DNA from 3 places in the Phytohabitans houttuyneae genome. Region 2 is predicted to be linked to each of the others. Evidence: riboswitches for the same ligand, from Rfam matches in the RefSeq annotation. Region 2 holds a riboswitch; each other region holds the start of a gene.
What was found. Region 2 has a riboswitch for cyclic di-AMP ahead of Phou_RS19330 (C40 family peptidase). Riboswitches for the same ligand answer to the same signal wherever they lie in the genome.

Region 1 (3,166 bases), 1.3 Mb from region 2:
GAGCTGGGCCATCCCGAGCGGGACGCCGTCGGGGCGGCCGAGCACCCGCAGAAGCAGGGCGTGCGCGGTGAACGGGCCGACGCCGGCCACGCCGAGCAATGCCTTGCGCACCTCCTCGTAGGGCCCGGTGTGCAGCCACTCCTCGTCGAGCGCGGCCACGCCTTCCACCACCTCGCGCAGCCGGCGGGCGCGCAGCCTGTTGCCCGCGAATCGGATCAGCTCCGCGTCGTCCCGCTCGGCCACCATGGCGAGCGACGGGAACGCGACGTGCTCGACCCCGTCGACCGTCAGGGACGGGCCGAACGCGGCCGCCAGACGGCGCTTGCGGGCCGCCGCGAACCACTGGGTGCTCCGCTGGACCAGCGCGAAGTAGACCGCGCCCTCGGCGAGCGAGGAGAAGCGCACCTGGTGCAGGCCGTGCGCGGCGCGCAGCAGCGTGGCCATCGCGGGGTCGCGCCCGGCGACATCGAGGAAGGCGGCGAGGTCGTCGTCGAGGCCGAGCCATCGCGCGACGGCCCGGTGCACCGCGGCGCGCTCGCCGGGTAAGAGATGGCGGTCGGCGTGGAGGGTGAGCGCGACCCCCGGGCCCCCGCCCGCCGGGCCGACGTCGGCCACGACCGCCTCGGTGCCGAGCAGGAACGCCTTGCGCACGCGACCGCCGGCGATCGTGTGACCGCCGGCGCAGGGCGCGAACGCGGCGAGGGCGCGCAGGGACATGTCGAACGAGAACGGCTCGGTGGCCGCCAGGACGGTTTCGGTCATGCCTCGACGGTGAACCCGCGGTACGACACTTCGCGCCGGTCGATAGTGCCGCCGATCAGGGACTTCAGCGCCGATCAAGGGCGGCGGTCAGCGCGTCCGCGAAAGACCCGCCGTCCGCCGCCCTTGATCGGCGATGTTGAAGATTTCTTAGCGCACCCTGCCGTAGCCGTACGGGCTCATCATGTCCACTGAGGACAGTTTGACGCTGTCGCCGGCCTGTGGCGCGTGGATCACCTTGCCGCTGCCCACGTAGATGGCGACGTGTCCGAGGCCGCTGTAGAAGACGAGGTCGCCCGGCTGGAGCGAGCCCCGGCCGATGTGCGCGACCACGTCCCACTGCATCGCGGCGTTGTGCGGCAACGACTTTCCAGCCGCCCGCCACGCCGCGAGCGTGAGCCCTGAGCAGTCGTACCCGTTCGGCCCCTCGGCCGCCCACACGTAGGGCGTGCCGATCGCGTTGTACGCGAACCGCACCGCGACGCCGGCCTTACCGGAGATCGACGGGATCGTCCCGGTGTAACCGCCGCTGGACGTGGTGGCCGAGCCGTACGCCTCTTCGCGCATCTTGTACAGCTTGTCGAGGTCGGCCTCGATCTTCTTCTTACCGGCCGCGAGCTCCTTCAGCTGCGCGGTCTGCTTCGCCTGGGTGGCGTCGAGCTTCGCCTTCTGCTCGGTGTACTGGCGCTCGGCCGCGGTAAAGCCCTCAACCTGCCGCTTGCGGTCGCGGGCGAGCTGGTCGAGCATGCCGAGCCGGTCGGCCAGTGGCCCGCTGCCTTCCAGCAGCGCGCTCGCCGTGCCCGCCTGACCCGTCCGGTACGCCACCGCGGCCATCGCACCCACCTCGGCGTCCGCCTTGGCGAGCTGTGCCTCCAGCGGGCCCATCTTCGCGCTGAGCGCGGCGGAGGCGGCCTTGGTCTGTTTGAGCTGCTCGTTGAGCTTGTTGTACGACTCGACGACCTTCTCAAGCTCGGTCGACGCCTTGTTGATCTGCTCCGTGAGCTCGCTCGGTGACGGCTCGGCCTGCGCGGCCGTGGCCGGAACGGTCAGCCCGATGCCCAGGCCGACCAGCACGAGGGCGCGGAGCAGCTTCCGCGCGGAAGACAAACGGTGAACCCTTCTTCCCCAACGCCGCCTACCGGGTTAGCTGTCGGATTCGGACGGGAAGATCGCCCTACCGCACCGCCGAAGGCGGCCGCGGATTCACCCCAGTGCATAGGTGGGTCCCCGACTCGCTGACGGAGTGTGATCGTCGTGCGATTCGGCGGCACGAGACCGGCGCCACCCGGGGAGTGGCTGACGACCGGACCAGCGGCTCCAACCTAGCGTCGAGGCCGGTCGGGCGAAAGTGGTGAGAGGGTGACTTGTGGCTCACGCCCGCCAATAAGTCGAATGTCCGAGTCACTCTAAGTGATTAGGTCGTCCACGCGGACTCGTCGGCCATATGGGTGACGGGCGATTTGTCGGTGTGCGCGTTGGGTGGGCGAAGGGGGCGACAAACCGGACATGCGGGCCTGAAACTGGCGCGGTACGGCTAGGAGACCCCTTCCGATCTGCCAGGTGGCTGATTGCACCCCTTCCCTCGACTAGATGGCATCTCGCACAATGGCTATCAGGGCCCTTGAAGTTGCTGAGCGGCTTTGAGGATCTAGCGGCACGGAGCGAGAAAGACGATCGGCACCTGGCTGCCACCAGGTGCCGATCTCAAGAACCACCACACCAGCCCGCCTCACGAGCCGTAGGAGGCATTGAAGTGCAGACTACTCGCTACCCCGCGCGGTCACCAGCAGCACAGCCCGTAACGCCGGTAGACGTAACAACCCCGAAACCACCTGCCCCGCTCTACCAGCGGCCCGGCATCCTGGTGACGCGTGACTGGTTCGTAGTGGGCGGGCGCCGGTTTCCGGTAGGCGAGCTGCACCACCTGCACACGGCCCGAGGCCCGGCACATCAGCTCACCGTGCGGTCGGTGACGGTGACCGCGATCGTGCTGGCCACCATCGGGATCACGCTCGGCATGACCACCGAGCTCAACCACCTGAGTGCGCAGACCTATCTGGCGCTCACGGCGGTGGCGTTCGTTCCTTTCCTCGTGGCGACGATCGGCCACCGCCTGCGGCCGCGGGCCTTCGAGCTCTGGGGTGAGTTCCGCGGGATGACGGTGCTGCTGTTCAGCAGCGACGAGGAGCGGCAGTACGGGCAGGTCACCCGAGCCCTGCTCCGGGCGCAGGAGGCCTACCGGCTCGGCGGGCTGGCCGAGCCACTGGTTTCGATGAACATCTGGCGCATGCGCCGATAACCGAATACTTCGTCCCCGGGTCGGACCGCCGCGCGGCAAAGCGGAGTCAACGGACGGACCAGGGGCGCGGTGGGGCCGGGGGCCACACCGATCGTGGGCGGGCTCAGT
Region 2 (3,166 bases):
GGCACTGTCCGCGCCGCTGTAACTGGCCACCGCGCCATACCAGGCCGCGGGGTCGCTCGCGCTCCCCGCCGGTCCACCAATGCTTCTTTGGTACGAGGCCAGGAGTGCCGCCCCACCGGCGATGTTCGCCGCGGGGGTTGTGCGCAGGTCGGCCTCGGACGCACCCGTGATCGCCGCGGCACGGTCGAGCGTCTGCAGCGCTTGCGGCGCCGGGGCGGCCACGCCGCCGGAGTCGACGTTTCGGGCGGGGCGGGCGGCGTCGCCGCGCGGGTCCTCGCCGTCGTGGTCGTGGTGGTTGCCGGTGGGCAGCGACATCACGTACTCGGCGTCGGTGAGGTGCATCGGGCCGAAGCCGCCGCTGGTGCTGGGCGTGCCGGCGTTGGTGTCCCAGCGGGACTCCAGATAGGACACCGCGAGCAGCACGCTCTCCGGGACGCCGTGCTGTTCCGCGGCCGCTGCGTACTCCTGCTGTCTGGTGTCTTGCGTGGGGCTGGACGCGGGGACGGCGGCGGCCGGCATGAGGGTCGCCGCCCCGACCACCGCTGTCGTGAGGGCGATGCGCGTTGTCAGGTAGGGCATCAGAACCTCCGTTCGGGGATGGGGTCACCCTGGCTGTCGCCAGCCGTCTTCGTCAATAGATTCCGCCAGATGTAGCGCGCTCGTAAAAAAGCTTCACTCGGTCTCGCTCGCCGCTTTGTCCGCCTTGCCACGAAACTCCACAATCGAGCAATGTCACGCTTTATGCACACGACGCGCCGGTACACGCCTCGGAGTCACCGCGCTACTTCTTGTGTCCACTGTGAATTCCGCGCTAATTACCATTCACCGAGAACGTTTCGATACACGCGCCGCTACCGGCTCATATACGCACCGAGAGGGTTTTCCACAGCGCTTGCGCGGGTGATTGGGCCACTCCTACCCTTGGGGATCGTTGAGCCGGCGGTCGGCCTCCCAGCCTGGGAGACCACGGCTCAGCCCGCCGAGTCGAGAAAGAAACGAGCCGGGGACCCAAGCACTTCGGGGTGAATCCGCGAAAGCGGTAGGGCGCGCTCTCCCGCCCGAACCCGTCAGCTAACCCGGTAGGCGGCCAGGGAGAAGGAGTAACGGCTCCGGTGGCACGCTATGCCGCGCGTCGCACCGTAATCACCGCTCTTGTCGCTGTCGCGACCGTGCTCTCCACCGGCACCGTGGCACGCGCCCAGCCCACACCCGCCGAGATCGAGAAGCAGATCGACGCGGCCTGGGTCAAGCTGGAGCCGCTGGCGGAAAAGCACAACGCGACCCGGCTCGACCTCCAGGCGAAGCGCAAGAAGGCTGACGCGCTCGCCAAGAAGATCGCGCCGCTGCAGCTGCAGATCGACCTCGCCATGGCGAAGGTGGGAGAGTACGCAGCCGAGCAGTACAAGGGCGGCAACTTCTCGGCGCTCAACGCGATGTTGACGACAGGGTCGCCCTCGACCTTCACCAACCAGCTCGAGATGCTCGAAGTCTTCGCCCGCCGTTCGCAGAAGGACATTTCGGCGGTCGTCGACCTCCGCGCGCGGTACGTGGCGCAGAAGGAGCCGCTCGACCAGCTCGTCGGCCAGCTCACCGAAGAAGAGGCGCAGCTGGCGGCGAAGAAGAAGCAGATCGACGTCGAGATCGCCAAGCTCGAAAAGATGCGCCTGGACGCGTACGGGTCGGGTGGCGGCATCGGCGAGCTCCGGCCGGCTCCCTGCCCCGTGCAGTACGACGGCAGCGCCGGCACGAAGGCGGCCAAGTTTGCCTGCGCCCAGATCGGCAAGGGTTACGTCTTCGGCAACGAGGGCCCCAACACGTACGACTGCTCGGGCCTGACCATGAAGGCGTGGGCCGCCGCCGGCACAAGCCTGCCCCACAACGCGGCTCGCCAGCGCGGCCAGGTCCCGTCGGTCAGCCGGAGCAACCTCAAGGTCGGCGACCTCGTCTTCTACTACAGCGACCTGCACCACGTCGGCATCTACGTCGGTGGCGGCTACATCGTCGACGCGTCCAAACCAGGCGTGCCGATCCGGATGCGCACGATCAACGCCGCGCCCATCCACAGCTACGGCCGCCCCGGATAAAAGCGTTACCCACCCCCGTGGCCGCGCCTGCTGCGTGTTCCCCCGTCACGCACCCGCACCGGCCAGTAAAAGAGACGCCCTCCCATCCACCCGGGCTGGGAGGGCGTTCTCTTGTCCGTTCGTCCCAGCTCGTGGGTGTCGACTGCTGGGGCCTGTTCGTGATCGCCGGCGTTGGCTGGCTGCTTGGCCCCCGACGAGGCCGGTTGGGTCGTTGTCCGAGTTGGCAAACTGCAAGCTCCCGGGCGCCAATCGCGGCCTTCGCCACCCATGACGCGCTGGACGCTGAGCCCGAGCAGGCCGATGCCCTGCAACAGCAAGTTCGGGACGCACCGATCTTCACTAGGCCGGCCCGTGCAGGCTTGCTTCGCGCGGCGGTCGGCTGCTGCCTGAGGTCGGTGACTGCCAGGACCGGTTCCCCACCGCGGCTTCGCTGGCCAAAATGGCCCGCGGATCGTCGCGTGCCGCGGCGTCGGCTGCCGGACAGGAGGGTGTTGTGCGGGATCTTGTTCGTGCTGCGCACCGGTATTCAGTGGGCGTTCCTGCCCAGCAGCTTGGTTTCGGATCGGGGCCGGCCGGGGTGTGGCAACGCCTGCATGAGCTGTTGCTGGCCGAGTTGAACAGCGCCGGCAAGCTGACTGGTCGACCGTGCCGGAGCGGGCTCCAAGCACCATGTGTTCACCGAGGGCGCCGGTATATCGCTGGCCGCCGCCCTGACCGGCGGCAACCGCAATGACATCACTCAGCTGTTGCCGCTGATCGACGCGGGTGCCACCAGTATCCGGTCGTCGTGGTCGTCCGCGTCGTTGTCCCGCCCTGCTCTACGGCGACCGCGTCTATGACCACGACCATCACCGCACGGCCGTCCGCGGCCAGGGATCCGACCCGCCATCGCCCGGCGGGGCCAGCCTCACGGTTCCGGGGTTGGGCATCTAAAGGGCTCCACGTTTGGTCACGCTGACCGCGACGGGCCGGCTGGGCCAGGCCTGCCCGGAGCGGGCTGCACGCCGCCCCAACCGGTGGGCTGGCAGCGGGATCCGGAATCGAGTTGCTGGCAACACCGGCGCCGGGCTGCGAGATCGACG
Region 3 (3,166 bases), 630 kb from region 2:
ACCATGTCCCCTGACTGACCACTAATCCGCCATCAGGCGACAGCCCTCGGTATCTTCCCAGCTCACGGTGTCCGTGCGCAGTGGCCGACCTTACGGGGTAAGGCATGGACTGCAAGATCCACCTGTCTGATCTTTCCCTACCTGTGCTTCTGCAGATCTTCGAGCTGGATTACGCGAGTCCGCCCAGAGTTCGGTGCCGTCGTCGCGGTCGGTGACTGTCGATCAGGTGCAGGCGGTGTGAGCTTCGAGACCTTGGTGAGTTAGCGCGTTATTTCGCCGCTAACTTGCCAAGATTTGCCGGAGCGGGCTCCTGGGGTGAGCTGGGCGACCGCGGAGGGTGAGGCCGCGGGAGCAACGGTCCGGACCACGGCGGACATCGCGGTAGCTCGCTAAAGCATCGATATGTGTACGTGGTTGGTGTGGTCGCTCGACGGGTCGCCGCCCGCGCCGCTGTACGACTTCCAGCCGGTGGCGGGGGACCAGAACTGGCGGTACCAGATCACGTACATCACGCCCAGGCGGTCGGCGTTGCGCACGAAGAAGGCGGCGAGGTTGTTGCCGTAGAGCTTGTCGCCGCCGGTGGCGTCGCCGCCGAAGCCGTTTGGCTCGGAGGAGAAGTCGCAGGCGCGGCCCTTGGGGTGCTCGAACGGCCCGCCGGGACGGAAGCAGTTGACGAAGCGTTTGAAGCCCAGCCGCTGGGTTTCCTTGAGCATGTGCAGCGTGCGGGGCGTGATGCAGCGGCCGGTGGTCGGGTCTTCGGCGGTGCAGCCCTGCGAGGAGAAGCCGCCGTCGCTGTTGCGTGGCGCCGGGCGGGCTTCGGGTGAGGTGGCGCTCACGAAGCCGCCGGTTGCCTTGCCGCCGACCAGTTGTAGCGCCTTTTCCGCCTCGGACTTCTGCCGGGCCATGATGGTGAGCTGCTTCTGCTCTTCCTTGACCTCGATGTCGATGGCGGCCTTGGCGCGGCTGGCCTGGGTGAGGGCGGCGTTGAGCTTCGCGAGCTTTGCGTTGTCGCGGGCGGCGAGCATGTCCAGCGCGGCCGCGCGCTCCAGGAACTCGTCCGGCGAGGCGCTGTTGAGCAGCAGGCTCATCGGGCCGATGCGGCCGTTTCGGTAGGAGGTGCCGGCCACGAGCGCTACCTCGGGCTCCATCTCCTTGATGGTCTCTTGAGCCTTTTCCAGCTCAAGCTGGAGCTGAAGCTGGCGGCCACGTGACTTGGTGACGGCGTTTCGGGCGTCGATGTAGCCCTTGCTCGTTTCGGAGAGCACGTCCCGCAGCAGCGGGGTGCCGCCCTCGTCGCCGGGGGTGGGCTTCGGCGCGGCGGATGCCCCACCTGGCCCGATGGCCACCCCGGAAAGCAGCGTGGCCGCCGCAGCGGCCAGGGCTACGGCCAGCGACCAGCGCCGGCGACGTACGGATGCCGTCATGCACAGTCCTCCCATCAGCCGCCGGCCGGGTTAGCTGACGGGTTCGGGACGGAAGGATCCCTACCGCTGTGCGGATTCACCCCAGTTACCTGGTTCCCCGACTCGCCCGTGCGGGCGATTAGGCGGCGGTGTGCCGCCGGCGCCGTGGGGGCACCGTCACGCGGCAAACCGCGGGAAAGCTTACCGGATCGACAGTGGACTCCAGCAACGCTCTGACCTGGGAAAAGCGTAGAAATCGCGTTAGCGGGCAACGACGTTCGGTAATGGATAGCGATGCGTGTCTACGCGACAACGCGTGGTTCGCTAGCGTTTCCTTCGTTCCACAGTCGATCGAGGCCGGTGACGCAGTACGTGTGCGGCCCCTCGCTCTTCGCGGTGTCGACCCAGGTCGTGCCGCGTGTCGTGGCCACCAGCCGGGCCGCTTCGCCGTCGACCCGGTAGACCGCGTAGCTCGTCGCGTCGCCGTCCCAGCGGAGCCGCACGCCGCTGTCCACGCGGTCGGCCTCGACCTCGGGCGCGGGTGGCCGCTTGCCCGGCAGGTGTGACATTGCCGGCACCAGCGCGGGCTCGCCGTAGTGCGCCTGCGCGTAGCGTGATACCGCGCCCAGGCGGTCGGCCTTCACCTGCCGCGCGCTGAAGTGGATGCTGCCGGTCACCCGGTACTTGCGGTTGAGTGCCAGCTGCTTGTCCAGCTCGTCCGGCTTGCTCCAGGCGCCCTTCTGCCCGATGCGGTAGTCGGCCTGGCCGACATAGAGCTGCACGGGGCTGTTGGCCACCAGCTCCGACCACCACGGCAGCAGCTTGGCGTAGTCGGCGATCGCGAAGCCGATGTGCCAGTACAGCTGCGGCACGATGTAGTCGACCCACCGCTCCTGCACCCACCGCCGCGTGTCGGCGTAGATCGCGTCGTAGCTCTGCAGGCCGCGCGTGGGCGAGCCGAGCGGGTCGGTGGACGCGTTGCGCCAGATGCCGAACGGGCTGATGCCGAACTTCACCCACGGCTTGGCCGCCTTGATCCGCTCGTTCGTCTCCTTCACCAGCAGGTTGACGTTGTCGCGGCGCCAGTCGGCCTTGTTGGTGATCCCCCGGCCATGTGCCTTGAACGCGGCCGCGTCGTTGAAGTCCTCGCGCCCCTTGGGGTACGGGTAGAAGAAGTCGTCGAAGTGCACGCCGTCCAGGTCGTACCGGTTGACCGCGTCGAGGATCGAGTCCTCCACAAACTTGCGTGCCTCCGGGATGCCGGGGTTGTAGTGCAGGCGGCTGCCCTTGCCCTTGGCCGGGTAGGCGACCGCCCAGTCGGGGTGCGCGCGGAGCGGGTGGTCCGGCGGCAGTTCGGCGAAGACGCCGGAGCGGTGCGCCTTGTAGGGGTTGAACCAGGCGTGGAACTCCACGTTGCGGGCGTGCGCCTCCGCGATCATGAACTCCATCGGGTCCCACCCCGGCCCCTGCCCGTCGGCACGTCCGGTCAGGTAGTACGACCACGGTGCGTAGTCCGACTCCCAGAACGCGTCACCGGCCGGCCGCACGTGCACGAACACCGCGTTGTGCCCGCGGCGCTGTGCGAGGTCGAGCCACTCCCGGTACTCCTTCTTGACCTGCTCCTCGGGCAAACCGGGGCGACTCGGCCAGTCGGTGTTGTTGACCGTGGTCAGCCACATACCGCGCAGCTGGCGGGTGGCGGTGACCGGGTGGCCGGCGCAGGTGCTGGTCACGGCGGCGGGTTCGGGGGCTGCGTCCGGTCG

Region 1: another riboswitch for cyclic di-AMP. It lies ahead of Phou_RS12660 (C40 family peptidase); the one in region 2 lies ahead of Phou_RS19330 (C40 family peptidase).
Region 3: another riboswitch for cyclic di-AMP. It lies ahead of Phou_RS15890 (coiled-coil domain-containing protein); the one in region 2 lies ahead of Phou_RS19330 (C40 family peptidase).

What each region holds. Positions count from the first base shown of each region.
Region 1 covers NZ_BLPF01000001.1:2,882,198-2,885,363, reverse strand. The annotation lists gene Phou_RS12665 (DNA-3-methyladenine glycosylase family protein) at 1-762, opposite strand, end outside; gene Phou_RS12660 (C40 family peptidase) at 910-1,866, opposite strand; cyclic di-AMP (ydaO/yuaA leader) riboswitch at 1,877-2,036, opposite strand; gene Phou_RS12655 (DUF6232 family protein) at 2,624-3,058, shown strand; gene Phou_RS12650 (helix-turn-helix domain-containing protein) at 3,162-3,166, opposite strand, start outside.
Region 2 covers NZ_BLPF01000001.1:4,195,177-4,198,342, reverse strand. The annotation lists gene Phou_RS19335 (N-acetylmuramoyl-L-alanine amidase) at 1-579, opposite strand, end outside; cyclic di-AMP (ydaO/yuaA leader) riboswitch at 968-1,100, shown strand; gene Phou_RS19330 (C40 family peptidase) at 1,113-2,084, shown strand; partial or broken gene Phou_RS52770 (transposase) at 2,444-3,010, shown strand.
Region 3 covers NZ_BLPF01000001.1:3,562,495-3,565,660, reverse strand. The annotation lists gene Phou_RS15890 (coiled-coil domain-containing protein) at 390-1,424, opposite strand; cyclic di-AMP (ydaO/yuaA leader) riboswitch at 1,428-1,559, opposite strand; gene Phou_RS15885 (glycoside hydrolase family 10-like protein) at 1,706-3,166, opposite strand, start outside.